Regions from separate parts of the Streptomyces sp. NPDC017225 genome, predicted to be linked through region 1. Evidence: riboswitches for the same ligand, from Rfam matches in the RefSeq annotation. Region 1 holds a riboswitch; each other region holds the start of a gene.

The links. A riboswitch is a leader RNA that binds a small molecule or an ion and turns the genes downstream of it on or off. The one in region 1 is predicted to bind cyclic di-AMP.
Positions count from the first base shown of each region.
Region 2: it holds a riboswitch for cyclic di-AMP, as region 1 does, so the genes downstream of both, ACH4NX_RS14210 (transglycosylase SLT domain-containing protein) here and ACH4NX_RS20705 (M23 family metallopeptidase) in region 1, are expected to answer to the same signal.
Region 3: it holds a riboswitch for cyclic di-AMP, as region 1 does, so the genes downstream of both, ACH4NX_RS35200 (M23 family metallopeptidase) here and ACH4NX_RS20705 (M23 family metallopeptidase) in region 1, are expected to answer to the same signal.

Region 1 is NZ_JBIRNE010000009.1:96,798-106,967, forward strand. It holds gene ACH4NX_RS20690 (GNAT family N-acetyltransferase) at 1-2,423, opposite strand, end outside; gene ACH4NX_RS20695 (HPr family phosphocarrier protein) at 2,621-2,902, shown strand; gene ACH4NX_RS20700 (GntR family transcriptional regulator) at 3,057-3,752, opposite strand; gene ACH4NX_RS20705 (M23 family metallopeptidase) at 3,995-4,759, opposite strand; cyclic di-AMP (ydaO/yuaA leader) riboswitch at 4,772-4,936, opposite strand; gene ACH4NX_RS20710 (M16 family metallopeptidase) at 5,127-6,515, opposite strand; gene ACH4NX_RS20715 (pitrilysin family protein) at 6,512-7,900, opposite strand; gene ACH4NX_RS20720 (DNA topoisomerase IV subunit A) at 8,232-10,170, shown strand, end outside.
Region 2 is NZ_JBIRNE010000005.1:163,871-174,040, forward strand. It holds gene ACH4NX_RS14175 (glycosyltransferase) at 1-913, shown strand, start outside; gene ACH4NX_RS14180 (hypothetical protein) at 1,078-1,530, shown strand; gene ACH4NX_RS14185 (glycosyl hydrolase) at 1,527-2,666, shown strand; gene ACH4NX_RS14190 (polysaccharide deacetylase family protein) at 2,685-3,440, opposite strand; gene ACH4NX_RS14195 (glycosyltransferase) at 3,728-5,245, opposite strand; gene ACH4NX_RS14200 (GNAT family N-acetyltransferase) at 5,277-6,338, opposite strand; gene ACH4NX_RS14205 (HAD family hydrolase) at 6,615-7,424, shown strand; gene ACH4NX_RS14210 (transglycosylase SLT domain-containing protein) at 7,514-8,026, opposite strand; cyclic di-AMP (ydaO/yuaA leader) riboswitch at 8,032-8,200, opposite strand; gene ACH4NX_RS14215 (polyprenyl synthetase family protein) at 9,070-10,080, shown strand.
Region 3 is NZ_JBIRNE010000028.1:54,638-64,807, reverse strand. It holds gene trmB (tRNA (guanosine(46)-N7)-methyltransferase TrmB) at 8-844, shown strand; gene ACH4NX_RS35210 (PrsW family intramembrane metalloprotease) at 855-2,129, shown strand; gene ACH4NX_RS35205 (aldo/keto reductase) at 2,145-3,089, opposite strand; gene ACH4NX_RS35200 (M23 family metallopeptidase) at 3,258-4,292, opposite strand; cyclic di-AMP (ydaO/yuaA leader) riboswitch at 4,304-4,460, opposite strand; gene ACH4NX_RS35195 (PP2C family protein-serine/threonine phosphatase) at 4,704-5,927, opposite strand; tRNA gene ACH4NX_RS35190 (tRNA-Met) at 6,118-6,191, opposite strand; gene ACH4NX_RS35185 (dihydrofolate reductase family protein) at 6,259-7,389, opposite strand; gene ACH4NX_RS35180 (hypothetical protein) at 7,490-7,804, opposite strand; gene ACH4NX_RS35175 (hypothetical protein) at 7,804-8,124, opposite strand; gene ACH4NX_RS35170 (winged helix-turn-helix domain-containing protein) at 8,307-8,567, shown strand; gene ACH4NX_RS35165 (alpha/beta hydrolase) at 8,661-9,473, shown strand; gene ACH4NX_RS35160 (PP2C family protein-serine/threonine phosphatase) at 9,473-10,170, shown strand, end outside.

The DNA.
Region 1 (10,170 bases):
TAGCCGATGGTCCGCGCGGCGGCGACGGCGTCGTCGGGGGCCGGGGCGGGCAGGGCGCGGTGGACGTGGATGCCGTACCTGCCGAGCAGGTCGCAGGTCTCCTGGGTGCCGAGGGTGAGCCCTTGTCCGCGCGCGAGGTGTCCGGCTATCAGCTCGGCGGCGCCCTTCTCGTCGATGTCCTCGTACTCCGGCACCTTGCCGGGGTCGGCGGCGTCGCGTCGCCACTGGGCGTAGGCGACGGCCTGGGCTAGGGCGCGGACGGCGCGTTCGGCGGCGGGGTAGGCGGGGATGAGTCGGGCGTCCTCGGGAGCCCCGGCGGGTTCGGCGGGTTCGGCGGGTGCGACGGGTGCGACGGGTGCGGTGGTCGGAGGCCGCTGCGCGGGAGCGGCCGGCTGGGCGGCACCGGCCGCGGGGGGCGGGGCCGTCAGGGGTTCGGCGGGCCGGCCGGGCCGGGCCTCCCCGGACCGGCCCGGATGGGCCTCCCCGGACCGGCCCGGATGGGGCTCCGCGGACCGGCCCGGATGGAGCTCCGCGGACGGTACCGCCTGAGGTGCCGTGCTCGCCGCCGCGGACAGGGCTTGCGCCAGGCCGCCCAGCTCCACGTGGACCACGAGGACCGGCTTGGAGGGCACCGCGGCCGCCGCCGAGCGCAGGGCCTCGGCCAGCGCCGCGTCTCCCGCCGACCCCTCCCCCACCGTCGGGATGGCGGTCACCACCACCGCGTCGCACGTGTCGTCGGCCAGGGCCCGGGACAGAGCCCTGTGGAAGTCGTCCGCCGAGGCAGCCGTGGTCAGGTCCAGGGGCGGGTGGGGCCGCAGTCCCTCGGAGAGGCAGGCGTCGTACGTCAGCAGGCCCAGTGATTCCGAGTTCCCCAGGATCGCCACCCTCGGACCGGCGGGCAGCGGCTGGCGTGCGAGCAGCAGCCCCGCGTCGACCAGGTCCGTGATCGTGTCGACCCGGATCACGCCGGCCTGCCTCAACAGCGCGGAGACCGTCGCGTGCGGCAGCCGCGTCGCCCGTACGGCGTGCCCCTGGGGTGCCACGCCGCCGTGCCGGGCGCCCTGCACCACGACCAGAGGCTTCACGGCCGCCGTCCGCCTGGCCAGGCGGGTGAACTTGCGCGGGTTGCCGATGGACTCCAGGTACATCAGCGCGACGTCCGTCTCCGGGTCGTCGTACCAGTACTGGAGGACGTCGTTGCCGGAGACGTCGGCCCGGTTGCCGGAGGAGACGAAGGTCGACACACCGGTGACGCCGGTGACTCCCCCGCCGCGCCGGTGCAGCCGGGACAGGAGAGCGATACCGATGGCGCCGGACTGGGCGAACAGGCCGATCCGGCCGGGACGCGGCATCTCGGGGGCGAGGGAGGCGTTGAGCCGCACCCCCGGCGAGGTGTTGACGATCCCGAAGGCGTTGGGTCCGATGATCCGCATGCCGTACGTACGCGCGTGCCGCACGAGTGCGCGCTGGCGTTCGCGTCCCTCGGGGCCGCTGTCGGCGTAACCGGCGGAGACCACCACCAGGCCCTGCACGCCGTGCTCCCCGCATTCGGTGACGACCTCGGGGACGTGCTCGGCGGGCACGGTGACGACGGCGAGGTCGACGGGGCCGTCGATGTCGCGCACCGAGCGGCACGCGGGCACCCCGTCGAGTTCCGTCCCGTGCTCGGGGAAGGCCTTGTTCACGGCGTACAGCGGGCCCGCGTAGCCCGCGTCCCGGATGTTGCCGAGGATGCTGCGACCGACGCCTCCTGGCGTGCGTCCGGTGCCGATGACCGCCACCGAGCCCGGCTGCAGCAACCGCTGAACGGAACGCGCCTCCGCGCGGTGCTCGCGCGCGTACTGCACGGCGAGCGAACGGTCGGTGGGTTCGAGGCCGAACTCCAGGCGGACCACGCCGTCCTCGAAGCTCCGCTTCTGCGTGTACCCGGCGTCCATGAACACCTTGATCATCTTGGTGTTGGCGGGCAGCACCTCGGCGGCGAAGCGGCGGATGCCGCGCTCGCGGGCGACGGCGGCGATGTGTTCCAGCAGCGCGGAGGCGACGCCGCGCCCCTGGTGGGCGTCCTGGACGAGGAAGGCGACCTCGGCCTCGTCGGCCGGTGCCGACGCGGGCGTTCCACCGGCGCCGATCCGGTCGTAGCGTACGGTGGCGATGAACTCGCCGCCTATGGTGGCCGCGAGTCCCACCCGGTCCACAAAGTCGTGGTGCGTGAAGCGGTGGACGTCCTTGGCGGACAGGCGAGGGTACGGCGCGAAGAAGCGGTAGTACTTCGACTCGTCGGAGACCTGCTCGTAGAAGCTGACCAGGCGCTCGGCGTCATCAACGGTGATGGGGCGGACGCGCGCGGTGCCGCCGTCGCGCAGCACCACGTCGGCCTCCCAGTGGGCGGGGTACTCGTGCCGGTCCGACGAGGTCTGCATGGGCCCCAGAGTACGGCTCGCGTACGACAACGGCGCGAGGCAGTCTGTGGGGACGGAAGGTCGGGCCGAGGCCGCGGTCCGACCACCACACGGGGCGGCGCTCAGCCGTCCGGGCATGCTTCACGATGTGGGAAACTGGTCTAGACAAGACTGGTCTAGACAACCTGAACCCCTGATCACCTGAAGGGCAGCATCACATGGCTGAGCGCCGCGTCAACGTCGGCTGGGCCGAGGGTCTCCACGCCCGCCCCGCCTCCATCTTCGTCCGAGCCGCCACGGCCACAGGCGTCCCGGTGACGATCGCCAAGGCCGACGGTTCCCCCGTCAACGCGGCCTCCATGCTGGCCGTCCTCGGCCTCGGCGCCCAGGGCGGCGAGGAGATCGTCCTCGCCTCCGACGCCGAGGGCGCGGACGCCGCCCTGGAGCGGCTGGCGAAGCTGGTCTCCGAGGGGCTCGAGGAGCTTCCCGAGACCGTCTGACGGACAGCAGCACCGAAAGGCCCGCCCGGGACCGCCGGGCGGGCTTTTTGTTTCCCCATTTCCACCTCCCCCCCTTTACGCTTTTCGCTTCCGTCTTTTCGGGCAGCAGAGAACAGCCCCCCGAATCGCCTTCTCTTTATATACGGCGCCCGTGTTAATGCCGCAGGCTCGGCATGTTTACGGGACGTTGCGAATTCCTCACACGCGCCGTCCGTTCGCCGCCGGAGGCGAAACGCAGCCGGTGCCCCGGCACCGACCGCTCCGTGTGCAGCGCCATGAGCGCCCGCGCGCGCTCGCCGTCGCCCCGGGCCACCGCGTCGACGACCGCGCCGTGCTCCGCCCAGTACTCCACCGGCCCGGCCGGCGCGTCCACGACGTACATCCAGGCGATCTTGTGGCGCAACTGGGTCAGGAGCGCCGTCAGTGAGGGGCTGCCGGCGGCCTGGGCGAGGGTGTCGTGGAACCAGCCGCCCAGGGAGCGCAGGTCCTCGCTGTTGCCGTGCCTGGCGCGCTCCTGCCCGAGCCTGACCAGCCCGCGCAGCACTTTGAGGTGTGCGTCGGTGCGGCGCCGGGCCGCCCGGGAGGCGCCGAGGGGTTCGAGGAGCGTGCGGGTCTCCAGCAGGTCGGCGGCCTCCTGCTCGGTGGGTTCCGCGACGCACGCGCCCGCGTGCCGCCGGGTCACCACGAAACCCTCGGCCTCCAGCGTGCGCAGGGCCTCGCGGACCGGGACGCGGGAGACTCCGTGGCGTCGGGCGAGGAGTTCCTCGGTGAGCCGGCTGCCGCGTCCGTGGACGCCGGCGACGATGTCGTCCCGGATCGCCGTGCACACCGAGTGCGCCGGAATTCGCATACCCGACCTCCGCCTTAATCCCCGTGAAACGTCGACGATTGACGCGTTTTCAGTGACTCTAGGCCAGTCGAGCGGGTATTCCGACGGCGGGGCGGATTCCATGGGTAATTTTTGGACAGCGACGCGGCCGCCGGCAAAGGGAAACGCGAAAGCCCCGGCTCGGGGAGCCGGGGCTTTCGGATGTCGTGCCGTCCGTCGTCAGAGACGCGTCACAGGTCCGTCGGAGACCCGCCGGAGGCCCGTCAGAGGTTCACGCCGTGCGAGCGGAGATAGGCGACGGGGTCCAGGTCCGAGCCGTACTCGGGGCTCGTGCGGGCCTCGAAGTGCAGGTGCGCCCCGGTGACGTTGCCGGTGGCGCCGGAGAGGCCGATCTGCTGGCCGGGGTCGACCGACTGGCCCACCGAGACGCCGATGGACGACAGGTGGCCGTACTGCGTGTACGTGCCGTCGTGCATCTTGATGACGACCTGGTTGCCGTACGCGCCGCCCCAGCCGGCCTCCACGACGGTGCCGACGCCGACCGCGTGCACGGACGTGCCGCCGGCGGCGTGGAAGTCGATGCCGGTGTGGCTGCCGGAGGACCACAGGGAGCTGCCGGCCTGGTAGGCGGTGGAGACGTAGGAGGCGGTGATCGGCGACACGAAGGTGTTGAGCCGCTCGCGCTCCGCCTGGCGCGCGGCGCGCTCCTTGGCCTCGCGCGCCTCCTCGGCCGCCTCGGCGGCCCGCTCGCGCGCGGCCTCCTGGGCCGCCTCACGGGCGGCCGCGTGCAGGGCGGCCTGCTTCTGCGCGGTGGCCTGGGCGTCGATCTCGTCGGCTATGGAGTCGCCGATGGTGATGACCGGGGTGAGTCCGCTCTGCTCCGCCTCGGACTCGGCGGCGAGCGCCGGAGCCGCGAGGGTGCCGACGACGCCGGTGGTGGCGAGGGCCGCGACCCCCGCCGCGCGGGCGGTGGTGCGGTGCACCCGGCTGGGACGCCGGTGCTTCCCGGTGGCGCGCGTGAACGCCATGTGGAGGCTGGTCCTTTCCTTCCCTCTCGCCTACCGGGTTAGCTGACGGGTTCGGAGGTGGAAGGTCTCCTACGGGCCCCCTCGCTGCGCGCGCGGGCGTCCGATTCACCCCAGGGACTGCGATGGGTCCCCGGCTCCCCTGGCTCGCGCCGTAGGGGGACTCGGCGATGACTGTCCGGTGCCGCGGGTGCGGCGCACTGCCTGACGAACAGCCCGGACGACGCTAAACGCGGCTGTCTTCAATCCTCAAACGCAACCGGCTTTTTGTAGCGCACGCCACAGGGCAGACGGGCAGTCAGTCCCTCAATTCGGACAAACTTCGGCCCTGGTGACACTCCGGTCACCAGGGCCGCCGCGCGCGGTGCCGCTACTCGGCCGACACGACGGTGACTTCACCGATGCCGAGGGCCTCGACGGACTCCTTGATCTGCGCCGCGTCGCCGACGAGGACCGTCACCAGGCGGTCCACCGGGAAGGCGTTCACGACCGCCGCCGTGGCCTCCACGGTGCCCGTGGCGGCGAGTTGGCGGTAGAGCGTGGCCTGGTAGTCGTCGGGCAGGTGCTGCTCGACCTGGTCGGCCAGCGTGCTCGCCACGGCCGCCGCCGTCTCGTACTTCAGCGGCGCCACACCCACCAGGTTCTGCACGGCCACGTCGCGTTCGGCGTCGGTGAGTCCCTCCGCGGCGAGCTTGCGCAGCACCGTCCACAGGTCGTCCAGGGCGGGACCGGTGTTGGAGGTGTCCACCGAGCCGCTGATGGCGAGCATGGCGGCGCCCGTGCCGTCGGGCGCGGAACGCAGGACCTGCCCGAACGCCCGTACGCCGTAGGTGTAGCCCTTCTCCTCGCGCAGGACGCGGTCCAGACGCGAGGTGAGGGTGCCGCCGAGGCAGTAGGTGCCGAGCACCTGCGCGGCCCACACGCGGTCGTGCCGGTCGGAGCCGGTACGGCCGATCAGCAGCTGCGTCTGGACGGCGCCGGGACGGTCCACGATGACGACCCGTCCGCTGTCGTCGGCGGTCACCGGGGGCACGGGACGCGGCTCGGCGGCGGAACCGGTCCACGCGCCCAGCGTGTCGCCGAGCAGCGCGTCGAGGTCGACGCCGGTGAGGTCGCCGACGACCACGGCGGTGGCCGTCGCGGGCCGGACGTGCTTCTCGTAGAAGGCGCGTACGGCCGCGGAGTCGATGTTCGCGACCGTCTCCTCGGTGCCCTGGCGCGGGCGCGACATGCGCGTGCCGGCCGGGAACAGCTCCTTGTAGAGCTGCTTGGCGGCGCGGCGGGCGGGGTTGGCCAGCTCGTGCGGGATCTCGTCGAGCCGGTTGCGGACCAGCCTTTCGATCTCGCCGTCCGCGAACGCGGGCGCCCTGAGGGCGTCGGCGACCAGGCCGAGGGCCTTGGCGAGGCGCGAGACGGGCACCTCGAGGCTCAGCCGGACGCCGGGGTGGTCGGCGTGTGCGTCGAGGGTGGCGCCACAGCGCTCCAGCTCGGCGGCGAACTCCTCGGCGGAGTGCTTGTCGGTGCCCTCGGAGAAGGCGCGCGCCATGATCGTGGCGAGGCCGTCGAGGCCGGCCGGCTCGGCGTCGAGGGGTGCGTCCAGGTTGACCTCGACGGCGACGACCTGCTGGCCGGGACGGTGGCAGCGCAGCACGGTGAGGCCGTTGTCGAGGCTGCCGCGCTCGGGGGCCGGGAACGCCCACGGCTTGGGCTCGCCGGCCTGCGGCTGGGCGTGGAATTCCATGGTGGCGAGCTCGGTCACTTGGCCGCCTCCTCGTTCTCGTCGGTGGCGTCGTTCGCGACGTCGGCTTCGTGGTCGTCGGCGTCGTCGGCGTCGTCGGTGGGGGCGGTCGGCTCGTAGACGAGCACCGCGCGGTTGTCGGGGCGCAGGCGGGCCTTGGCCACCTCCTGGACCTCCTCGGCCGTCACGTCGAGCACCCGCTGTACGGCGGTGAGGGCGAGCTGCGGGTCGCCGAACAGGACGGCGTACCGGCACAGTTCGTCGGCGCGGCCCGCGACCGTGCCCAGGCGGTCCAGCCACTCGCGCTCCAACTGGGCCTGGGCGCGTTCCATCTCCTCGGCCGTGGGGCCCTCCTCGGCGAACCGGGCGAGCTCCTCGTCGATGGCGGACTCGATGACCGGCACCTCGACGTCACCGGACGTCTTCACGTCCAGCCAGCCCAGGGAGGGCGCTCCGGCCAGCCGCAGCAGGCCGAAGCCGGCGGCGACGGCGGTGCGGTCGCGGCGTACGAGCCGGTTGTACAGCCGGGACGACTCGCCGCCGCCCAGCACGGTGAGGGCCAGGTCGGCCGCGTCGCACGCGCGTGTGCCGTCCTCCGGCAGGCGGTAGGCCGCCATCAGCGCGCGGGCCGGGACCTCCTCCTCGACGACCTCGCGCAGCTCCCCGCCCATGACGTCGGGCAGCGAGCCGTCCCGCGGGGGCTGCTTGCCGTCGTGCGAGGCGATGGAGCCGAAGTACTTCTCGACCCAGGCGAGCGTCTGCTCGGGGTCGATGTCGCCGACGACCGACAGCACCGCGTTGTTCGGCGCGTAGTACGTGCGGAAGAACGCGCGCGCGTCCTCCAGCGTCGCCGCGTCCAGGTCGGCCATGGAGCCGATCGGCGTGTGGTGGTAGGGGTGCCCCTCGGGGTAGGAGAGGGCGGTCAGCTTCTCGAAGGCCGTGCCGTAGGGCACGTTGTCGTAGCGCTGGCGGCGCTCGTTCTTGACGACGTCCCGCTGGTTCTCCATCGACTCGTCGTCCAGGGCGGACAGCAGGGAGCCCATGCGGTCGGCCTCCAGCCAGAGGGCGAGCTCCAGCTGGTGGGTGGGCATGGTCTCGAAGTAGTTGGTGCGCTCGAAGCTGGTGGTGCCGTTGAGCGAGCCGCCCGCGCCCTGCACCAGCTCGAAGTGCCCGTTGCCCTTGACCTGGGCGGAGCCCTGGAACATGAGGTGCTCGAAAAGGTGAGCCAGGCCGGTACGCCCCTTGACCTCGTGGCGCGAGCCGACGTCGTACCAGAGGCACACCGCCGCGACCGGGGTCAGGTGGTCCTCGGAGAGCACCACGCGCAGGCCGTTGGCCAGGCGGTGCTCGGTCGCTGTCAGGCCGCCGGAGCCTGCCTGGGCTGTGGCCGTGTGACCCATGGGCATGTACGTCCCTTCGATCGCGAAATCCTTGGTGGAATCACTGGGTGGAATCATTGGGCGGAACTGCGGGAATTCCGCCGATCCCGCCGATCCTGCCACTGTATGCAAGCGTGCGGGCCGCCGGTGGAGTTCCCGGTCCCCGTACGCCGAGAGCGAGAACGGGGTTGGCGGCCGGGCGACCCGACCGGGGCGGGGGCTCGGAACGAGGGCGTACCCTGCGGGCAGCGCCGGGCCGGGCAGCCCGTGACGGGTCCTGGTCGGTCGCTGTCAGTGCCGCAGTCCACAATGGACCCCGTCAGTTCACCGTTCACGCTTCAGCAAGGAGCCGGCAGCGATGGCCCGCCGTAGTACGAAGACCCCGCCGCCCGACGACTCGTACGAGGAGAAGATCCTCGACATCGACGTCGTCGACGAGATGCAGGGCTCCTTCCTCGAGTACGCGTACTCGGTCATCTACTCCCGTGCACTGCCGGACGCCCGCGACGGCCTCAAGCCCGTGCACCGCCGCATCGTCTACCAGATGAACGAGATGGGCCTGCGGCCCGAGCGCAGCTACGTGAAGTGCGCCCGCGTCGTCGGCGAGGTCATGGGCAAGCTGCACCCGCACGGCGACGCGTCGATCTACGACGCCCTGGTGCGCATGGCCCAGCCGTTCTCGATGCGCGTCCCCCTGGTGGACGGCCACGGCAACTTCGGCTCCCTGGGCAACGACGACCCGCCGGCCGCCATGCGGTACACCGAGTGCCGGATGGCCGAGGCCGCCGGCCTGATGACGGAGTCCATCGACGAGGACACCGTCGACTTCGGCCCCAACTACGACGGCCAGGAGCAGGAGCCGGTGGCACTGCCCGCCGCCTTCCCGAACCTGCTGGTCAACGGCGCCTCGGGCATCGCGGTCGGCATGGCGACGAACATGCCCCCGCACAATCTGCGCGAGGTCATCGCGGCCGCCCGGCACCTGATCCGGCACCCGAACGCCGATCTCGAAGCCCTGATGAAGCACGTTCCGGGCCCCGACCTGCCCACCGGCGGCCGGATCGTCGGTCTGCCCGGCATCCGGGACGCCTACGAGACGGGCCGCGGCACGTTCAAGATCCGGGCGACGGTCGCCGTGGACACCGTGACGGCCCGCCGCAAGGGTCTCGTGGTGACCGAGCTGCCCTTCGCGGTCGGCCCGGAGAAGGTGATCGCCAAGATCAAGGACCTGGTCGGTTCGAAGAAGCTCCAGGGCATCGCCGACGTCAAGGACCTCACCGACCGCGAGCACGGACTGCGCCTGGTCATCGAGATCAAGAACGGCTTCGTGCCGGAGGCGGTCCTGGAGCAGCTCTACAAGCTGACGCCGATGGAGGAGTCCTTCGGCATCAACAACGTCGCCCTGGTGGACGGCCAGCCCCTCACCCTGGGCCTCAAGGAGCTGCTGGAGGTCTACCTCGACCACCGCTTCAACGTCGTACGGCGTCGCAGCGAGTACCGCCGCACCAAGCGCCGTGACCGACTGCACCTGGTCGAGGGCCTGCTCACCGCCCTGGTCGACATCGACGAGGTCATCCGCCTCATCCGCTCCAGTGAGAACTCCGCACAGGCCAAGCAGCGCCTGATGGAGCGCTTCTCGCTGAGTGACATCCAGACCCAGTACATCCTGGACACGCCGCTGCGGCGGCTCACCAAGTTCGACCGCATCGAGCTGGAGTCCGAGAAGGACCGGCTGAACGCGGAGATCGAGGAGCTGACCCGGATCCTCGACTCGGACGCGGAGCTGCGCAAGCTGGTCTCGAACGAACTGGCCGCGGTGGCCAAGAAGTTCGGCACCGACCGTCGTACGGTCCTGCTGGAGTCGTCCGGGGCGCCCGTGGCCGCCGTGCCGCTCCAGGTGGCCGACGACCCGTGCCGGGTACTGCTCTCCTCGACGGGCCTGCTGGCCCGCACCGCGAACGACGAGCCGCTCGTCCGGCAGGCGGGCGCCAAGCGCGTCAAGCACGACCTGATCGTCTCGGCGGTGCCGGCCACGGCCCGCGGCGAGGTGGGTGTGGTGACGTCCGCCGGGCGTCTGCTGCGGGTGAACGTCGTGGACCTGCCCCAGCTCCCGGAGCCGCTGCCGACGCCGAATCTCGCGGGAGGGGCGCCGCTCGCGGAGTTCGTGACCCTTGAGGACGACGAGACGGTCGTCTGCCTGACCACCCTGGACGAGTCCTCACCCGGCCTGGCACTCGGTACGGAACAGGGTGTCGTCAAGCGCGTGGTGCCCGACTACCCGTCCCACAAGGACGAGT
Region 2 (10,170 bases), on a different contig from region 1:
GCCGGACATGATCCGCTCCGTCGGTGACGTCGGCGCCAACGTCGAGACCGGGTACGGGGCCACCCCGACCGGCACCGGCGCGGTGATGACCTCCTGGGCGGCCCGGCTGCTCTCGGGTTCCGTACTGCTGCTCGCGCTGGCCGGCGTACTGCGCCAGCGGGTGCTGAGGCACCGGGCACTGCCGCTGCTGCTGGTCGCGGCGGCGCCGCTGCCGATGTTCGTGGCGAGCAGCTACGGCAGCGAGATGATCTTCCGGGTCCTGATGTTCACGCTGCCGGGTGCGGCCTTCTTCGCCGCCGCCGCGCTGCTGCCGAGGGTCCGCACGCTGGCCGCCGACGCCGACGCCGCGTGGGAGAAGGACGGACATTCCCCGGCCACCACCGCCTCCGCCCGGCGCCGACGCTTCCCCCTGCCCTCGTTGCCCCCGCTGCGGTACGGGGCGTGGGTGCCGCCGCTCGTGCTGCTCGCCGGGACCCTCGCGTTCGTGCCGAGCTACTCGGGCAAGGACCGCGTCAACCACTTTCCGTCCTCGGAAGTGGCCCTGGTACAGCAGCTCTTCGACCAGGCACCCGACGACTCACTGGTCGTCGCGGCCAACCGGAACTACCCGCTCGCCTACGAGCAGTACTGGAGGGTCGACCACTACTGGTTCCTCGACGACGACCGGCGCCACGTCGACGAGATCGTCCGCGACCCGGCAGCCGTCCTCGCCCGTGACATGGCCGGCGTGGAAGCTCCGGCCCGTGCCTACTTCCTGCTCACCCAGGGGCAGGTGGCCAACTCGGAGATGAACGGCCAGCTCGACACGGCCCAGTTGAGACGCGTGCGGGAGTCCGTCACGACCTCACCGCTGTTCGAGCGCGTGGCTCAGAACAGCGCGGGCGTGCTCTACGTCCTGAAACCGGCGAGCTGAGAAGGGGAGTGGGTCGGACCATGAAACCGCAGGACGCCAAGGCATCACCGGACCCCCGGACATCACCGGACCCCCGGACATCACCGGACCCCCGGACATCACCGGGCCCCCGGACATCGCCGGACGCCAGTACATCGCCGGGCGTCACCGCACCGCTGGACGCCATGACACCCCAGGACCTCGTGATCCGGATGCTGCCGCCGTTCGGCGGCTGGCTGGCGCTCGCCGCGCTCGCCCTGCCCGGCGGCTCACCGTTGCGTGGCGCGGCGGTCGCCGTCTTCCTGGCCGTCGGCCCGGGCGCCGCCCTGGTGAGAATCTGCGGCCCCGCGCTGCGGGCCCGCCGTGCACAGGCCCCCGTCGGGCGTCGCGAGGCGGACTTCGAACGCCACTCCGACCTGCTGGAACGGCTGATGCTGGCCGTCCTGCTGAGCGTGAGCGCCGCGATGCTCGTCGCCACGGTGCTGATAGCCACGCACGCCTTCAGCGGGGACCGGGTCCTGCTGACGCTCACCCTGCTGACCACGCTCGCCGCGTTCTGCCCGCGCCTGCGTGCCTCCCCGAAGGCCAGGACGGCGCCGGGGGCGGCGCCGAGGACACGGAAGGGTTCCACTCTGTGAAGTTCGCCCGTCCCGCACGCCGCACGACCGGGGACTCGACGACTACCGGACAGCACCGAAGGCCCAAGGAGCCCAGGGGGACCAGGCACCCGGGCCGGCGCCGTCTGCTGATCACCTCCGTCACGGCCACCTGCGCGGTCCTGGTCGCGGTGCTCGCCCTGCGCGACGCCTCCGGGCCGGCCGACCCGGCCGACGACGAGAAGTGCCGCCCGACCGAGCTCCTCGAACCGCCCTGCGGCGCGTGGTTCGGCGCCTTCGTGCCGCACGACAAGTCCGACCTGGCCGAGAAGGTGCGCGCGTACGAGAAGAACGTCGAGCGCAGGCTGGACATCGTGTACACGTACCACGACATGTCGGCGGTCACGGAGACCCGCCTGGAGGGCCAGCTGCTCACCGAGCAGGAACAGCTCGTCGGCGAGGACCGCATGCTGCTGCTCTCCTGGGAGAGCAAGTGGTGGGGCGGGACCAAGCAGCAGCAGCCCACCTGGAAGCAGATAGCCGCCGGTGACCTGGACGACTCCGTGATCGACGTCCAGGCACAGCGCATCAAGGAGTACGGGCAGCGCACCGGGAAGAAGGTGTTCCTCTCCTTCGACCTGGAGATGGACACCCGTACGCCGGACAACGGCACCCCGGCCGACTACGTCCGGGCCTACCGGCACGTCCACGACCGGTTCCGCGAGCTGGGCGTCGACAACGTCGTGTGGACGTGGATCATCACCGGCTACCTGGACCACGCCGACCTGTTCGAGAGCATGTATCCGGGGGACGAGTACGTCGACTGGATCGGCTACAACCAGTACAACTACTACCTCTGCCACAAGACGGACTGGCTCACCTTCGCCCAGACCCAGCACGCCACCCACGACTGGATCCGCGCCAACCTCTCCGACGACAAGCCCCTGATGCTGTCGGAGTTCGGCAGCGCCTCCGACCCGAAGCGGCCCGACCGGCAGGCGGACTGGTACGCGCAGGTGCCCGGGGTGCTCAAGGACCTGGAGGGCGTCAAGGCCGCCCTCCAGTGGAACTACCGCGACCCGGGACCGCACTGCAACCTGGCCGTGGCGGGCGAGCGGGCGTGGGCCAATCTGCGCGAGGTGGCCGCCGACCCCCACCTCAACCAGCCGCTGAAGTGACCGGGGCCGCCCGGCCGGCTACCCGGCGAACTCGGGCCCCCGGACCATGGCCCGCCCCCGCCGGTACCACCGCCACGCCACGGTCTTCGGACCGTCGCGGTAGGGGGCGATCCGGGCGCCCCCGCCCGCCAGCCACGCCTCGACGTCGGCGACCGTGTGGCCGCGCCGCACGATGAGCCGGGCGATGCGGTACCGCTCGTCGCGGTCCGAGCTGAGCGCGTGCCGCACGGCGGTCGCCGTCTCGTACCCGGCGCGGGCCGACAGCGACCGCACCTTCGCGCTGTTGTAGCCGTGCGGGTAGGCGAGGTGGCGGACCGGATGCCCGAGGGCGTCCTCCAGTACGGCCTTGGACGTGCGCAGTTCGTACGCCAGGCCCCTGGCGGACAGGGTGTCGAGCTGGGCATGGGTGACGGTGTGGCTGCCGATCTCCATGCCGGAACGTTCCAGCTCCGCCGCCTCGTCCAGGGTCATCATCGGGGCGGGCGGCAGCAGACTGCGCCCGCCCGGAGCGATGGCCCCGGTGGTGAGGTAGGCGGTGGCGGGCAGCGAGCGCACGGCCAGCGCCTCGGCCGTGGGGCCGGGCAGGTCGGCGAAGCCGTCGTCGAAGGTGAGCAGCACGGGCCGGGGCGGCAGCGCCGCCCGGCCGGCGAGATGGTCGGCGAGCACGCTGATCGTGACCGGTGTCATCCCGCTGTCGACGATCGCGTCGAGATGGGCGGCGAACTCCCTCGGCGCGACGGTGAACTCGGCGATCCACGCGGGCGGATCGTCCATCACCGCGTGGTAGAGGAAGACGGGTATGTGCCCGCCCGCCGCCGGGACCCCCTCCCGAGCCCCGGTCCCTCCTGGAGCGTTGATCGCTCGCGAAGCCCCGGTCCCGGCCCCGGCCCTGTTCCCGGCCCCGTTTCCGCTCGCGGTCCCCGTCCTGCTCCCGGTCCCCGTCCTGCTCCCGGTCCCCGTCCTGCTCCCGGTCCCCGTCCTGCTCCCGGTCCCCGTCCTGCTCCCGGTCCCCGGCCCGCTCCCCGTCCCGTCCCCGGATGCCTCCGATGCGTGGGCCTCGCTCATCGCGCCTCCAGTCCGACCGTACGCAGGGCGCGGCGGGCGCGCAGGTAGCCGACGGGGCCGTAGAGCATGCCCCGGCGTTGCAGCCGGGACAGGCGCCGCGGCCAGGGATGGGTGCGCGAGTCGTGCCCGCCCGGCACGCCCACCGCCGGTCCCGTGCCGTCGGTGGCACCGCCGTCTGCGGCGGTGGCGCGTACGGCGGTGGCGCGTACGGCGGTCAGCCCGCGCGCGTGCGCCAGTCCGCCCGGCAGCCGGACGAGGAAGGCCGGCAGCAGCGCCGGCCGGTTCACCAGGATCGCCGTGAGGTAGGCGGTGAGGCCCGCGCCGTAGCCGTACGCCTGGGTCTCCAGGTCCCGCCAGGTCTCCCGGTGGTGGTGCCAGACCAGCGCGTGCGGGGTGTAGCGCAGCCGCTGTCCCTGGGCGAGGACGCGGACGAACCCGTAGAGGTCGTCGCCGCCCCGCGCGGGCGTACCCGCACCCGTCGCCGGGTCGAAGCCGCCGGCCGCCCGCAGCACCGACGTACGGAAGGCCATGTTGGCGCCCGAGCCGAACCGGCCCGCGGTGAACGGGAACAGCGGCTCGTCGGCGGGCGGTTCCGCCGGGTCGTACGTCCGCGGGGTGAAGCCCTTCGCGAAGCCGCCGTGGCTCTCCAGCAATACCTGGGCCGGGGTGCGCAGCCGCGCGGGCAGGATCAGTCCCGTGGCGCAGCCCAGGCGCGGATCGGCGGCGAAGGGCGCGGTCAGCTCGGTGAGCCAGCGCGGGTCGGCGACCACGTCGTCGTCGGTGAAGGCGATCACCTCGCCCCGTACGGCCGCGAGCCCCCGGTTGTGCGCGATCGCGAGTCCGGGGACCGGTTCGCACACGTACCGCACCCGCTCGCCGTACTTCCGCTCGACCAGCTCCCGGGTCTCGCCGGTGACGGGCGCGTTGTCGACGACGACGATCTCGAAGTCCGGGTGGTCCTGCGCGAGCAGCGAGTCCAGCGCGCGGGCGAGCTGGTCCGCCCGTTCCCGGGTGGCGACCACGACACTGGCGGACGGCGGCCGGGGCAAGGGCTCGCGCGGCTCCCCACCCGGCAGCTTCCGGGCGAGCCCGGCCAGCACCTCGGTGGGATCCGCGCCTTCGGGCACCTGCCCGAGCACGGTGCCGATGGGCAGCCCCGCTCGCCTGACCAGGACGAACACCGTCCCGGACGTCACCGGCGCGCTGCCCGGCCCCGGTCTCAGCTCCGCACCCCGCGCCCTTCCCGGACCTCCGGCGTCCTGCGTATCTCCGGCCTCCTGGGCGTCTCCGGCCTCGCGAGCGTCTCCGGCCTCGCGAGCATCTCCGGCCTTCCGTGTCAGCTCGGCCTTCCGTGCCCGCCGGGCCTCCCGTGCCCCCTCGGCCTGCTCCGGCCCCTCGGTCTCCTGCGCCCCCTCGGCGGCGAGGTCCAGCTCGGCGACCTGCACCGGGCCGATGCTCAGGAACCCCTCTATCTCCCGCCGTGTCTCCTGCCGCGCACGCCACACGCCGGCCATACGCCCACCCCCTCGTGGTTGCCCTCGGTCATCACCGGCGAAGCCGGGCCGCGCCCCTCAACGTCCGTACCGCCAGCGACGCCAGCCGGGGCCGGTCGCGCACGAAACCGTGTGCGCGGCGGGCCGGTTCGCGGCCGAGCCAGTGCAGCGCGGCGCCCGCGCCCACACGCGTCGCCGCCCCCTCGTACACGGGCAGTTCGCCCGTCTTCAGCGCGTCCTTGTACTCCGCCGGGCCCCGCCCCATGTCGAGCATCCCGATGCCGACGGCGGCGGCGGCCTCGGCCATCCGCAGATGCAGCACCAGCCCCGGCGAGTACTTGGCGAACTCCGGGTCGTACGCCGGGAACCAGCAGGCCAGGACCGTCGCGGAGCGCAGTCCGAAGTGGGCGGCGACCGGCCGGCCGTCCGCGTAGAGCACGGAGAGGGTGCCGGTGCACTCGGGCGCCCGGGTCTCGGCCAGCCGTGCCACGAGCCGGCTGATCCACTCCTGCGCGAACCGGTCGCGGCGCCCCGTCCTGCGGTACTGCGCCGACTTCCACTCCATGAGCGTGCGCAGCGCGGCCGGATCACGCTCGTCGAACACGAAGCGCACGTCACCGACCTGGCGGCCGAGCCTGCGCTCCTTGGCGAGGGTGGTCTTCAGGAACTTCGGCGACCGGTCGCGCAGCTCGTTCTCGTACGCCTCGTACCCCTTCTCCACGTCGATGACGTAGGTGGTGTGCTCCTCGGCGGCGTGCGGTACGAACAGTGTCTGCTCCGCCTCCAGGTTGTCGAAGGCGAAGCTCGACAGGGAGCAGGCCCGCAGCAGCCGGCGGGTGTCCGGGGCGAGGTCCTGGCGCAGCACCGCGCCCTGGCAGTCCGACACCCCGAGCCCGATCGCCCGGCCCTGGCCCAGCGGACCGTGCTCGTGCGGCAGGAACCCGGCCGCCTCCCCGCCGTCGTACACCACCGCGACCCGTGCCCGCGGCCGTACCCGGCCCACGACGTCGGTGAACTCCGGTTCCATGAACGGATTGCGTGGTGCCGTCGATTTGGCGCGCAGCTCGCGCCAGTGCTCCCGTTCCCCCTCGCCCAGCTCCTCCGGCCTGAGCACACGCACACGTCCGCTGTTCAACCCGACCCCCCGATCAAGTCCCCCGTGAACAACAGGAAGGTACCTCCGGGGCCGCCCGGCCGGTAGGTAGCGGACCATGTTGTTGCCAACCGGTGCACAGGCCTTTAACCGGCTTTAGCCGATGATGTGCCAGGTTTCGGACACGCTCGTGCGTAGTCGGGCCGTACTCGTACGCACTTGTGCCGTCCTCGCGCGTCCTCGTTCGGAAGCGGTCGGGGGTGAGTCGGACAGGTGCGGTGTCCGTATTCTCTGATCATGGACCGCACCGCGTACTCACTCGTCGCCACCGACCTCGACGGCACGTTGCTCCGTGGCGACGACACCGTCTCCGACCGGTCGCTGGCCGCGCTGGCGCGGGTGGGTGAGGCCGGTGCGCGGCACCTCGTGGTGACGGGGCGGCCGGCGCCCCGGGTACGGCCCCTGCTCGACCGCCTGGGCTGCACGGGACTCGCGGTGTGCGGCCAGGGAGCGCAGGTCTACGACGCCGGTACGCACCGGATGCTGTGGTCGGTCACCCTGGACCGGGAACTGGCCGAGACCGCGCTCGGCAAGATCGAGGCCGAGGTGGGGCAGGTGTACGCCGCGGTCGACCAGGACGGTGTCGACGGCCTCACGCTCATCGAGCCGGGGTACCTGATGCCCCACCCGACGCTGCCCGCGGTACGGGTCGAGCGGCGTGACGAGCTGTGGAGCACACCGATCAGCAAGGTGCTGCTGCGCCACCCCGAACTGTCCGACGACGAGTTGGCGTCGACGGCGCGCGCGGTGGTCGGTTCCCTCGCGACGGTCACGATGTCCGGGCCGGGGACGGTGGAGCTCCAGCCGTGCGGCATCACCAAGGCGACCGGACTGGCGCTGGCCGCCGAGCGCCTGGGACTGAGCCGACGGCGGACGATCGCCTTCGGGGACATGCCCAACGACATTCCCATGTTCGACTGGGCGGCGCACGGCGTCGCCATGGCCGGCGCCCATCCCGAACTCAAGGCGGTGGCCGACGAGGTCACCACGACGAACGAGGACGACGGCGTGGCCGTCGTCCTCGAGCGGATCTTCGGAACCTCTTAGTACGGCTCAGCCGGCCCGGGCCGGCCGGTGAGGCTCATCCGGCACGGACCAGTCGGTGCGTACGAGCCGGTGCCTGCCGGCCGTGCAGCTCAGTACGCGCTGAAGACGTTGTCCATCGAGCCGTACCGGTCGGCCGCGTAGTTGCAGGCGGCGGTGATGTTGGCGACCGGGTCGTACGGGTCCCAGGAGGTGCCGGGCACGTGGTACGCCTGGAAGGTCGGGGCGATCACCTGGAGCAGACCCTTGGACGGGGTGCCGTTGATGGCGTTGATGTCCCAGTTGTTGATGGCGAGCGGGTTGCCGGACGACTCCCGCATGATGTTGCGGTGGATGCCCTCGTACGTCCCGGGGATGCCGTGCTGCGCCATGATGTCGAGCGACTCACGGATCCAGCCGTCGAGGTTGTCCGGGTACGTCGTCGCCGCGGGGGCGGCGGTCGCGGCGGCCGGAGCGGTGGCCGGGGCGGCGGCCGGGGCGGCGGCGGAGGCGCTGGTCGCGCCGATGAGCGGCAGGGCGAGCACGGCGGCGCCGGTGCCGGCGACGGCGAGCTTGCGGGCGAGGCGGGTGGTGCGGGCGTGACGGTTCTGACCGTTGGCAGACATGCTTGAGTCCCTCTCCTTACGCCTGCGAGGTGAGCTGTCGGGTTCGGGCGGGGAGGTGCCCGGCCGGGCCCTGACGGGCACGGCTTCACCCCGAGCCGCTCCGGTGGTGACCGGGTGCGGCGACTTACCTGGGTCCCCCGCTCCTGCCTGCGAGTTTGTTGGCGGATGACTGTGTGTCCGGGCGGTGGCAGGATTCGGCGTCCGCCCGACAGGCCGGGAACGTATGCGAGAGCACATGTCCGAAACAAGTGCAGGAATCACCCAACGCGCCTGTTGACCTTGGTCTGGGGTGTTTGTGACGCTTGATCCTTTGCGGTCGCCAAGCCTCAACTGGCTTGCGGCGCAAAGGGAGGGCGCGGTCGGCGGCGGGGTTGCCTGCGGGCGGGATGGAGTGAGCCAACTCACGGGCTTCGGCAAGAGCGGCAAATCGGGCATTGGGGCCAACTGGGAGTCAATCGACCGTGGGTGGGGATGGCGTCGGGTGTCGGCCGATGGTCGGGCGGGCTGCCGGTGTGCGTGGCCCGTGTCCGGGCCGCGTCCGGGGCTGGGGGACCATGCCCGCGTCCGGGGCCGTGCCCGCGTCCGGGCCGTGTTCCGGCCTGCGTCCGTCCCGGTTTTCGGTGTCGCGCCCCTCCCGCACCCTGCCCTGTGTCCGTCCCGCGCCCGTCCCGCCTCCGGCCCCGCGTCCGGCTCTGCGGCCCACCTGGCGTCCGCCCCCCCCGGCCGGTGTTTCCGCGCGCTGTGCGGGCATCTGTTCGGGGTGGGGGTGGAGTGGGGCGAGTGGGTGACGTATTCGGAGTGCGGCCCGTTGGGAGGGATGGTGTGATCTTCGGTGGCGGGTTCTGGCTCTGGCGATGTCGATCAAAATCTGCTCATATCACCTGATCAAAAACATACCGTGCATGATCCGATACAGACCGGCCTGTAGCGGTGGGCGCTAACGGTGATCGAAAGGTGACCGGATACGCTGACTTGAGTGGTGGCAGCGACCTATCGACAAACCAGGTAATCGCCAGTAGACACCAGCAGACAGGAGACCCCTCGTGACCGTCGTCGGGCCGTTCGGGCTGAGCGTGCGGGACCAGGCTCTGGAAGCCGATGTCCAGACCGGATTGGTCGCTGTCGAGGAAGGGTTGCTTGAGGCAACCAAAAGCGAGGTCCCGTTCATCACGGAGGCCGCCCAGCATCTGGTGCGGGCCGGTGGCAAACGGTTCCGGCCACTCCTGGTGATGCTCTCGGCCCAGTTCGGCGACCCCTACGCCCCCGGGATCGTGCCCTCGGCCGTAGTCGTGGAGCTGACCCACCTCGCCACCCTCTACCACGACGACGTGATGGACGAGGCCGCCGTGCGGCGTGGCGTGGCCAGCGCCAACACCCGCTGGGGCAACTCGGTCGCGGTCCTCACCGGCGACTTCCTGTTCGCCCGCGCCTCCCAGATCCTCGCCGACCTCGGGCCCGAGGCGGTCCGCGTGCAGGCCCTGGCGTTCGAGCGGCTGGTCACCGGTCAGATCCTGGAGACGGCGGGACCGCAGGACGGGCGGGACCCGGTCGACCACTACCTGGACGTGCTGGGCGGCAAGACGGGATCGCTGGTGGCGGTCGCCTGCCGGTTCGGCGCGATGATGTCCGGCGCCGACGAGACGGTCGTGGACGTGCTGACCCAGTACGGCGAGCGGCTCGGCGTCGCCTTCCAGCTCGCGGACGACGTCCTGGACATCGCCTCCGACTCCCACGAGTCGGGGAAGACCCCCGGGACCGACCTGCGCGAGGGCATCCCGACCCTCCCGGTGCTGCGGCTGCGCGAGCGGGCGGCCCGGCTCGGACTCGCCGAGGACATCGCCCTGTGCGAGCTGCTGGACACCGACCTGAGCGACGACGCGCGGCACGCGGAGGCGCTGCGGCTGCTGCGCGACCACCCCGCGCTGGAGCAGGCGCGGCGGGACACCGTCCGGTACGCCAAGGAGGCCCGGGCGGCGCTTGCTCCGCTCAGGGAGTGTGAGGCGAAGGCCGCGCTGGTGGAGCTGTGCGACGCCGTGGTGCACAGGGCCGGCTGAGCGGCCCGGACGCGTACCTCGCCCCCTACGGGCCGGGGGAGTCGCGCCCCCGCCGTGTCATCCCGTAGGAGTAGGCGGAGTTGAGCCCGC
Region 3 (10,170 bases), on a different contig from region 1:
AGGCATTGTGTCTGACTTCCATCGTGCTCCCGAAGCCGCCCAGCCCGCCGCGCCGCACACCGGTGACCCCGTTCGGCATACCCGTGCCAAGGGTGAGCCCCGGTTCCCCGACGGGCCGAAGGCCGATCCCGCCGGGTCGCACTTCGAGCGGCGGATCCGGAGTTTCCAGCCCCGGCGCAGCAGGGTGACCGCCGGGCAGGCGGACGCGCTGCAGCGGCTGTGGTCCGTGTGGGGTCTGGACATCGACGGGCAGCGGGTCATCGACCTCGGCGAGCTGTTCGGCAACGCCCGTCCCGTCGTCCTGGAGATCGGTTTCGGCATGGGCGAGGCCACCGCCCGGATGGCCGCCGCCGACCGGGACACCAACATCCTCGCCGTGGACGTCCACACCCCCGGCCAGGGCAACCTGCTCGGACTCGCGGAACAGGACGGCCTGCCCAACATCCGGGTGGCCAACGGCGACGCGATCATCCTTCTCCGCGAGATGCTCACTCCCGACTCCCTCGCCGGACTGCGCGTCTACTTCCCCGACCCCTGGCCCAAGAAGCGGCATCACAAACGCCGTCTGATCCAGCCCGAGTTCCTGGACCTGGCCGCGACCCGGCTCGCGCCGGGGGCGGTCGTGCACTGTGCCACCGACTGGGAGCCGTACGCGGAGCAGATGCTCGAGGTCCTCACCGCGCACCCCGACTTCGATAACACCGTGGCGGACGGCGGTTTCGCGCCGCGTCCCGCCCACCGGCCGCTGACCCGTTTCGAGGGCCAGGGACTGGACAAGGGTCATGTGGTGAACGACCTGCTCTTCCGCCGCGTACAGCACAAGGAGCAGCCCCCCACCGGTTAGGGTCCATGCCGTGGCCATCAGTCCTCCGTACACGACGCGTCCGCATACGTGTCCGCACTGGTGGCAGCGCCGCTGGGTCCGTCACGGCGCACTGGTCGCGCTGCTCGCGCTGGCCGGTCTGGTGATCCTGGCCCTGGTGCGCGAACAGACCGGTACGCGGGGCTTCCTGGTGGGGCTCGGGCTCGCGGTGCTGCCCGTGCCGCTGCTCATGGCCGCGTTCCGCTGGCTGGACCGGGTCGAGCCGGGGCCCTGGCGGAACCTGCTGTTCTGCTTCGCCTGGGGCGCCTGCGCGGCGGCGCTGATGGCGATCGTCGCGAACAGCTTCGCGACGAGATGGATAGCGACGACGACCGCCGACCCGGCCGCCGCCGACACCCTGGGCGCCACGGTCATAGCCCCGGTCGTCGAGGAGTCGGCCAAGGCCGCCGCCGTCCTGCTGGTCTTCCTCTTCCGCAGGCGCCACTTCACCGGCATCGTCGACGGCGTGGTCGTCGCCGGTGTCACCGCCACCGGTTTCGCCTTCACCGAGAACATCCTCTACCTGGGCAACGCCTTCGGCACCGACCAGCTCACCGGCGACAGCGGACTCGCGTCCGTCACCGCGGCGACCTTCTTCGTCCGTATCGTCATGTCGCCGTTCGCCCACCCGCTCTTCACCGTGCTCACCGGCATCGGCTTCGGCATCGCCGCGCTCTCCGCGGGCCGTCACCGCCTGCGCCGCGCCCTGCTCCCCCTGTGCGGCCTGCTCCTCGCGATGGGCACGCACGCGCTGTGGAACGCTTCGGCCTCGTTCGGCGAGTACGGCTTCCTCACCGTGTACGCGACGTTCATGGTGCCCTCCTTCGGCCTGCTGACCTGGCTGGCGATCTGGTCCCGGCAGCGCGAACTGGGCACCGTACGGGCCGAACTGCCCGTGTACGTCATGGCCGGCTGGCTGGCGCCGGCCGAGCCGCACGCGCTCGGCTCGATGCGCGCCCGCCGCATCGCCCGGCAGCACGCGCACCGGCACGCCGGGAAGGATGCGGCGCGGGCGGTGGCGCAGTACGAGGCGTACGCGACCTCACTGGCGTTCCTGCGGCAGCGCGGACGCCGGGGCGAGGCGGGCGCCGACTTCGCCGTACGGGAGCGGGAACTGCTGGACGCCCTGTGGCACCGGCGCGACGTGACGCGCCCGGCCCTGGACTACGCGTCCCGGGCCACCGCGCCGCCCGCACCGGTGCCCGTACCGCCCTGGGGCCATCCGTACCGGCCGTACAGCGCGTACGTCCCCCACCGGCGGCCGTGACGGTCGCGACCGGGCTCAGGCCGACGCCTGTGTCAGCCTTCCGACCTCGTCCTCCGTCAGGTTCAGCTCCGCCACCCCCAGCAGCGCCGGCAGCTGCTCCACCGTGCGCGCGGACGCGATCGGCGCGGTCACCGTGGGCTGCGCGGCCAGCCAGGCCAGGGCGACGGTGGCCACGGGGGCGTCGTGCGCCTCGGCGATCTCGTCCAGGGCCGCGAGGACCCGCCGGCCGCGCTCGGTCTCCAGGTGCTTCGCGGCACCGCCGGCCCGCGGGCTGTCGACCGTCGTACCGCTGCGGTACTTGCCGGTGAGGAAGCCGGACGCGAGGGAGTAGTACGGCACGGCGGCCAGGCCCGCCCGCTCCGCGAGGTCGCGCGGTTCGCCCTCGTAGGTGTCGCGCGAGACCAGGTTGTAGTGGGGCTGGAGGGCCACGTACCGGGCGAGGCCCTCGCGGTCGGAGAAGGCGAGGGAGGCCTCGAGCCGCTCGGCGGAGATGTTGGAGGCGGCGATGTGCCGGACCTTGCCCGCCTGCACCAGTTCGTCGAGCGCGCCGATGATCTCCTCCACCGGCACCTCGGGCTTGTCGAAGTGGGTGTAGTAGAGGTCGATGTGGTCGGTGCCCAGGCGGCGCAGCGAGGCGTCGGCGGCGGCCTTGATGTTCGCGGCGCTCAGGCCCGGGTACTCGGGGTGCTGGCTGACCTTGGTGGCGAGGACGACGTCGCCGCGGTTGCCGCGGGAGGCGAGCCACTCGCCGATGACGGTCTCGGACTCGCCGCCGCTGTTGCCGTCGACCCACGCGGAGTAGGAGTCGGCGGTGTCGAGGAAGTTGCCGCCGGCCGCCGTGTAGGCGTCCAGGACGGCGAAGGAGGCGTCCTGGTCGGCGGTCCAGCCGAAGACGTTGCCGCCGAGGGCGAGGGGGAAGACCTTCAGGTCGGAGGAGCCGAGGTTGCGCAGAGAAGTCATGTCCTGCGTCAACGTGCGCGGCGGACCCGGTGATTCCGGGAACGGCGCAAAGAACGCGCAAACCGGCAGCCCTGACGTCGGGGGGTCGCCGTCAGGACCGCCGGGGATCAGAGGCGGCGGGCTGTGATCAGAGGGGGAGGCGGGGGCGGGCGGCGCGCGAGGCGGGACTCAGGGGGTGAGGCCCTTGCTCTGCAGCCACGCCATCGGGTCGATGCCGCCGCCGTCGCTGGTGTGGACCTCCATGTGGAGGTGGGCGCCGGTGACGTTGCCGGTGGCGCCGACGCGGCCGATGACGTCACCGGTGGTGACCTTCTGGCCGACGCTGACGTTGATGGAGGACTGGTGGGCGTACCAGATCTCGGTGCCGTCGTCGAGGGTGAGCACGGTCTTGTAGCCGTACGACCCTTCGTAGCCGGCCGACGTGATGGTGCCGCTGTGGACCGCCTTGAGCAGGGTGCCCGTGGGGGCGGCGAAGTCGAGGCCCGTGTGGTAGCCGGAGGACCAGTAGGCGCCGGCCTGGCCGAAGCTGGAGGAGATCGTGTACGAGGAGGTCGGCAGCGTGAACTGCCTGGCCAGCTTCGCGAGCCGCTCGGCCTCGGCCTTCTTCGCGGCCTCTTCCTCCGCCTTCTTCTTGGCGGCGGCGGCCTTGGCCTCGGCCTCCTTCTCCGCCTTGGCGGCGGCTTCCGCGGCCTTCTTCTCGGCGGCGGCGGCGGCTTCGGCGGCGGCCTTGGCCTCGACCTGGGCCTGCTGCTGCTCGGCCTGCGCCATGATCCGGGCCCGCAGCGTCTCACCGGCGTCGGCGGCGCTCTGCGTGGAGGTGTCGGCGGCGACCGTGCCGATGCCGCTGAGCGGGGTGGCGGAGCCCTCGGGCTCCGGCTCCTCCTCGTCGGAGATGAGCGAGCCGACGTTCGGCAGGTCCGGCATGGAGATCGACACCGGCGGCTTGCCGGTCTGCGCGCTGGCCATGCCGCCCGCGCCGACGGCGGCTATGACACCGACGCCGAGGACGGTGGAGCTGCGGGCGAGTCCGCCGCGCTGCTTGGCGACGCGGTGCTTGCCCCGCACGGGACGGATGGACTCCGCGGTGGGATTCCATTCCTCCCAGGGGCCCTCTTCGGCACGGTAGCCGTCGTAGCCGAAGGTGTCGGTGTCGTGCTGGTTCGGCACGAACGGGGCCTCGGGGGCAGGCCTGTTGGACGCCACGTGGGCGTACTCCTTTCCTTCCTTTTCGCCTACCGGGTTAGCTGACGGGTTCGGAGGAGGAAGGTCTCCTACGCGCGTATATCGCCGTGTCTCCACGGCGTCATACGCCCGATTCACCCCAATGTGGTGGTTCCCCGGTTCCCTTGCGGGATTCGGCGCGTGCGCACGGAGCCGCCTTCTGTGACGGCTGGGACGACCGCGCTGCGTTATCGAACGTTAATAGACGCGAGGCTCGGAATCCAAGCGGTTCCTCTTGATCATTAACGAATCCGGCCGGGACGTACGCCTCACGACCGGTTAAACCCGGGCGAGTTGACCCGGCTTCGGTATTCCCTTTCACGCCACGATTTTCTGACGTTGTGTCAGCTGTTATGCGGAGGGGGGTCGGTCCGTCACGGCAGGTGATGTCGATCAAGGTCGCCGTACGGCGAGCAGCGCCATGTCGTCCGCCATGCCGCCCCCGGAATGCCGGCGCACGTCGTCGGCGAGGGTGCCGAGGAGCTCCTCCGGATGACGGAAGACGCGGCCGGCCAGCCGGGCGTGCGGATCGTAGAACTCGCCCCGGCCGTCGCGGGCTTCCGACACCCCGTCGGTGTACAGCAACAGCGTGGCTCCGCCGGGGAACGGCGCCTCCTCCGCGCGGTCGGGCCACACGCCCAGTTCGCCCATGCCGAGCGGCAGCGCCGCCTCCTGGGCGGCCAGCGGGCGCAGGGTGCCGTCGGCGTACAGCAGCAGGGGCGGCGGATGACCGCGGTTGACGATGCGGACGACGCCGTCGCCGTGCGGGAGTTCGGCCAGTACGGCGGTGGTGAACCCCTCGAACGCGTCCAGTCCGTCCCGCCGGGTGCCCTCGCGGGCCAGCGCCCGCTCCAGTCGCTGCGCCACGGCCTCCAGGGTCGCCTCCTGCTCGGCGGCCTCCCGGAAGGCGCCGATCACGACGGCGACGGCGGCCACCGCACCCATGCCCTTGCCGCGCACGTCCCCCACGATGAGCCGGATGCCACGCGCGCCGTCCTGCACCGCGTACAGGTCGCCGCCGATGAAGGCGTCGGCCTGCGCGGCCTCGTAGCAGGCGGCGATCTCGAACCCGCCGATCCGCTCGGCCGGTTCGGGCAGCACGGCCCGCTGGGCGGCCTCGGCGATCTCGCGGACGGAGACGAGCCGCTCGCCGGTGCGGCGGACGAAGGCGTTGACGAGGACGGCGAGCACGGCGACCGTCGCGATGGTGATCAGCTCGGTGAGGGAGTCGACGAAGTGGATGACGCCCATGCTCACTTGCAGTCCGACGACGGCGGCGACCACGGCGACACCGGTGAGCACCGTGCCGCGCCGTGAGTAGACCGGGGCGGCGACCAGGGGTGCGGCCGTGTAGAGGGGACCGGCGGTGAAGTACCTCGGGGTGAAGAGGTCGTACAGGACGGCGACGACGATCAGCAGCACGGGGAGTATGCGCACGAAGGTCCGCCCGTGCGAGGAGCGCCACCGCCGCACCGGGCCCGCGATCGATGGACCGGCGGCCGGCGGCCCTGGCTGCGGACGGTCGCCGAGGCCCGGGTCGGGCACGGGGTCGCCGGGGAGCCGGCCGCCGGCCCTGGCGTACGCTCCCTCGCCGTCGTCCACGTCACCTGGCCGCACCACCACTCGTCTCCCGCCACCCCGCACGTACGCGCCGCTTGCCGGTCCCGCCCTCCAGATTCCCGGGAGCGGGGGCGAGGGGCGAGCGGTGAGGGCCGGACGGGTGAGGGTGACAGCGGGCAGGACGCCAACGCGACCCCAAACACACCGAAGGCCGGAACCCTTAAGGATTCCGGCCTTCGGCCTTGAGTAGCGGGGACAGGATTTGAACCTGCGACCTCTGGGTTATGAGCCCAGCGAGCTACCGAGCTGCTCCACCCCGCGCCGTTGTGTCTTTACTGTACCCCACACCGGAGGTGGAATGCACATCCGTATCTCCCCGCCCCTCCCGCTACCTCTCCAGATGGCGGTTCGGCGCCTTCGCCCGCTCCTCGTACTCCGGCAGTACGACGGCCACGGCGCCCTCCGCGGCGAGCACCCCGCTGCCGTCGGCGCCCGGCACGAAGGTGTCCGGCTCCCGCCAGGCCGTGACCACGCGGCGCACCCCGGCGTCGAGGATCAGCCGCGCGCAGGGCGCGGGCCGGGAGGCGCGGCGGGCGCACGGCTCGAGGCTGCTGTACACGGTGGCGGCCGGGAGTCGCGGATCGACCGGGTCGACCTTGGCCAGCGCGGCCTCCTCGGCGTGCACGACGGGGTCGTCCCCCTCCCGCGAGTGCCCGCGCGCCAGCTCGGTCCCGTCGGCGGCGACCACGACCGCCCCCACGCTGAACGCCGTCCGTGACGGCGAGCACAGCTCCGCCAGCTCGCAGGCGAGCGCCAGCCAGTGCCGGTCGGCGGCGGACACGCGGTCGCCGGTGCCGGGAGCCGTCGGCCTGTACCTCATCAGCACGACGTCCTCTATACGCCGTGACTCCACCAGCCGCAGCCGCCCGCCCTGGTAGCCACCGGGCCCGAACAGCCGGGGAGCGCCCGGGTCCCCCACGAGGACCGGGGCGAGGACGAGCTGCAGTTCGTCGGCGAGTTCCTGCCGCAACAGCCGGCCGTGGACGGTCCCGCCGCCCTCGACCATGAGCCGCCGCACCCCTCGCCGGTCGTGCAGGTACTCCAGAGCTGCCCGCCAGTCGAGGGCCGGGCCGAGGGACACGACGTCGGCGGCGATCCCCAGCGCGCGGGCCCGCCGGGCGCCGTCGTCCGTGGTGAGGAGTACCTTCTCCCCTCCCGTGTGCCAGAACCGCGCCGCCGGGTCCAGCTCACCGCTGCCGCTGACCGTGACCTTGATCGGGTACTCCGCCCGCCCTTCCGCCACCCGTTCGGCCCGCCGCTCGGCGGAGTTCACCAGCAGCCGCGGATTGTCGGCCCGGATCGTGCCGGCCCCGACGAGGATCGCGTCGACGGACGCCCGCACCTCGTCGACCCGGTCGAAGTCGGCCGGCGAGGAGAGCAGCAGCCGTTCGGGGCCGGTGTCGTCCAGGTAGCCGTCGAGGGAGACGGCGGCGGAGAGGAGGACGTACGGGAGGGGCATCAGGCACTCCGGTGGGACGAGCGGCGGGTTCCGGCGGGGCAACCCTAGGCCCGGGACGGCGCACGACCGGCAGGTCCTGGCGGAGCTTCCAGTGCCGCCACTAGGGCGAGCCGTGGTCGACCTCGTCGTCCGCCCCGGGCAGGCGGCGCCCCCGGGACTCCGCGACCCGCAGTACGTCGGCGAGGCACTCGGTCAGCCGGATCGCCGTGTAGCGGACCTCGGCGTTCGGGGACAGGGGGTCGGCCAGCAGCCGGCGGGCGCAGCGGAGGACGTCCAGCCCTTCGGCGAGCTGCCGGGCCTCCGTCTCGTCGGCGAGACGGGACACGATCCCGCCTCCGTCGCCGGGGGCGAGGAAGCAGGGCTTGCCCTCCGCCGACAGCCAGGGGAGCAGCCGCAGCGCGGTGTACGCCTCCATCACGCGGCCGACTTCCGCGCGCCGACGACGTGCTGGTCGAGGTCGATGCCGAAGTCGACGGCGAGCACGAGGGCGAGGCGGCGGTGCCACCGTAGGTCCTGCTCCCGTTCATGGGCGGCGAGGTAGGGGCGGACGAGACGGGAGGCGGTGCCGTCGAGGGGGAGGTGACGGCAGTACGGGGAGTGGTGGCGGGGGAGGCGTGCGTGGGCGGCGCCGGCCAGGGGACGGGGGCGCGGGACGCTGCCCGCGCGGTGGGTTCCGGTGCCCGGGCCCAGGAGAAGGCCCAGCCAATGGGTGATGCGGTGGATAAGGTTGACCATGTTGACGCTCCTACTCAGCGTTGACCATGCCCCGGGGCCCTGCCAGGCCGCCGGGGTCTTTGATATCGGCGACGATACCCGCAACCGCGTCCCTCCGCACCCCTCCCCGTACCACCGCGTCCCGACGCGGCAGGCCGCGTTCTGCTTCTGCGCGCTGCGTAGGGGCGCACCATCGTGGAGAGATGACTGAGCTACCGCGCTACGAGTACGTGAAGCTCGCGGACGCCATCGCCGCCGAGATCGCGTCCGGCAAGCTTCAACAGGGAGCGGCGTTGCCTGGCGAGCGGGCCATGACAGGGCTCTACGGCGTGAGCATCGGCACCGTGCGGCGTGCGATCGTCGAACTGCGGAATCGAGGCCTCGTCGCGACGCTGCCCGCGAAGGGCACATATGTCGTCGGGCAACCCGGTACATCCGAAAACGAGGACGGGACCGCCGACTGACGGAGCCGGCGAAGACTGATCCGGTCCGTCAAACGGCCGGACCGGCAACTCGGAGCGGAGCGGTCGGAGGCCGCTGGTGCAAGACTGGGCCGTATGGACGTACGAGCCAGGAACCACGTGACGGTGACGGGCCGGGCTGACGGACCGGTGGTGATGCTGGCCCACGGGTTCGGATGCGACCAGAACATGTGGCGCCTGGTGGTGCCCACACTGGAGCCTGATTTCCGGGTGGTCCTCTTCGACCACGTGGGAGCGGGACGCTCGGATCCGGCGGCCTGGGACGAGCGGCGCTACGCCGGCCTCGACGGCTACGCGGAGGACGTGCTGCAGATCTGCCGTGAGCTGGCGCTGGGCCCGGTGGTCTTCGTGGGGCACTCGGTGAGCGCGATGATGGGCGTGCTGGCCGCCGCGCGGGAGCCGGAGCGCTTCGCCGGCCTGGTCCTGCTGACCCCCTCGCCCTGCTACATCGACGACCCGGCCACCGGTTACCGGGGCGGCTTCAGCCCCGAGGACATCGACGAACTGCTGGAGTCACTGGAGGCGAACTACCTGGGGTGGTCGGCGGCCATGGCTCCCGTGATCATGGGCAACCCCGAGCGGCCTGAGCTGGGACAGGAGCTGACCAACAGCTTCTGCCGCACCGACCCGGAGATGGCCCGCGTCTTCGCCCGGGCCACGTTCCTGTCCGACAACCGCGGCGACCTCGACGCGGTCACGGTCCCCACCCTGGTCGCGCAGTGCTCCAGCGACGCGATCGCCCCACCCGAGGTGGGAGCCTTCGTACACGCCCGGATCGGGGGCAGCGAGCTGGTCACCCTGCCCGCCACGGGACACTGCCCGCAGCTGAGCGCCCCCGAGGCGACCGCCGCGGCCATCGCCTCCTTCGCCGCCGGAACCACCCGGTGATGTGCGGGACCGACGACGGACGTCATCACGAGAGGGGCGCGGGCGACGACGCGGACGGCGAGCAGGCGTCGTTCTCCGCGCTGCTGGAGGACAGCGTCGAGGACCTGTACGAGAACGCGCCCTGCGGATATCTGTCCACGATGCCGGACGGACGGATCGCCAAGGTCAACAGGACTCTGCTGGACTGGCTCGGTTACCGACGCGACGACCTGGTCGGACACATGCGCTTCTCCGACCTGCTCACCGTGGGCGGCAAGCTCTACCACGAGACCCACTTCGCACCGCTGCTGTCCATGCAGGGCGAGGTCAGCGGCATCGCGCTGGAACTGAAGGCCGCCGACGGCTCCCGTCTGCCGGTCCTGGTGACCTCTGCCGTCAAGACCGGCGGCGACGGGCGGCCGCTGCTGATCCGCACCACCGTCGTGGACGCGCGCGACCGGCGCGCCTACGAGACCGAGCTGCTGCGCGCCCGGCAGGAAGCAGACCGCGAACGCGACCGCCTGAGAACCCTGGCGACCACGCTGCAGCGGACCCTGCTGCCCCCGGCCCTGGACGACGTGCCCGGTCTGGAAGTCGCCGCCCACTACCACGTCGCCTCCGCCGACGAGGTCGGCGGCGACTTCTACGACCTGTTCCCCCTGACCCACGGCTCCTGGGGCCTGTTCCTCGGTGATGTGTGCGGCAAGGGGGCCGCCGC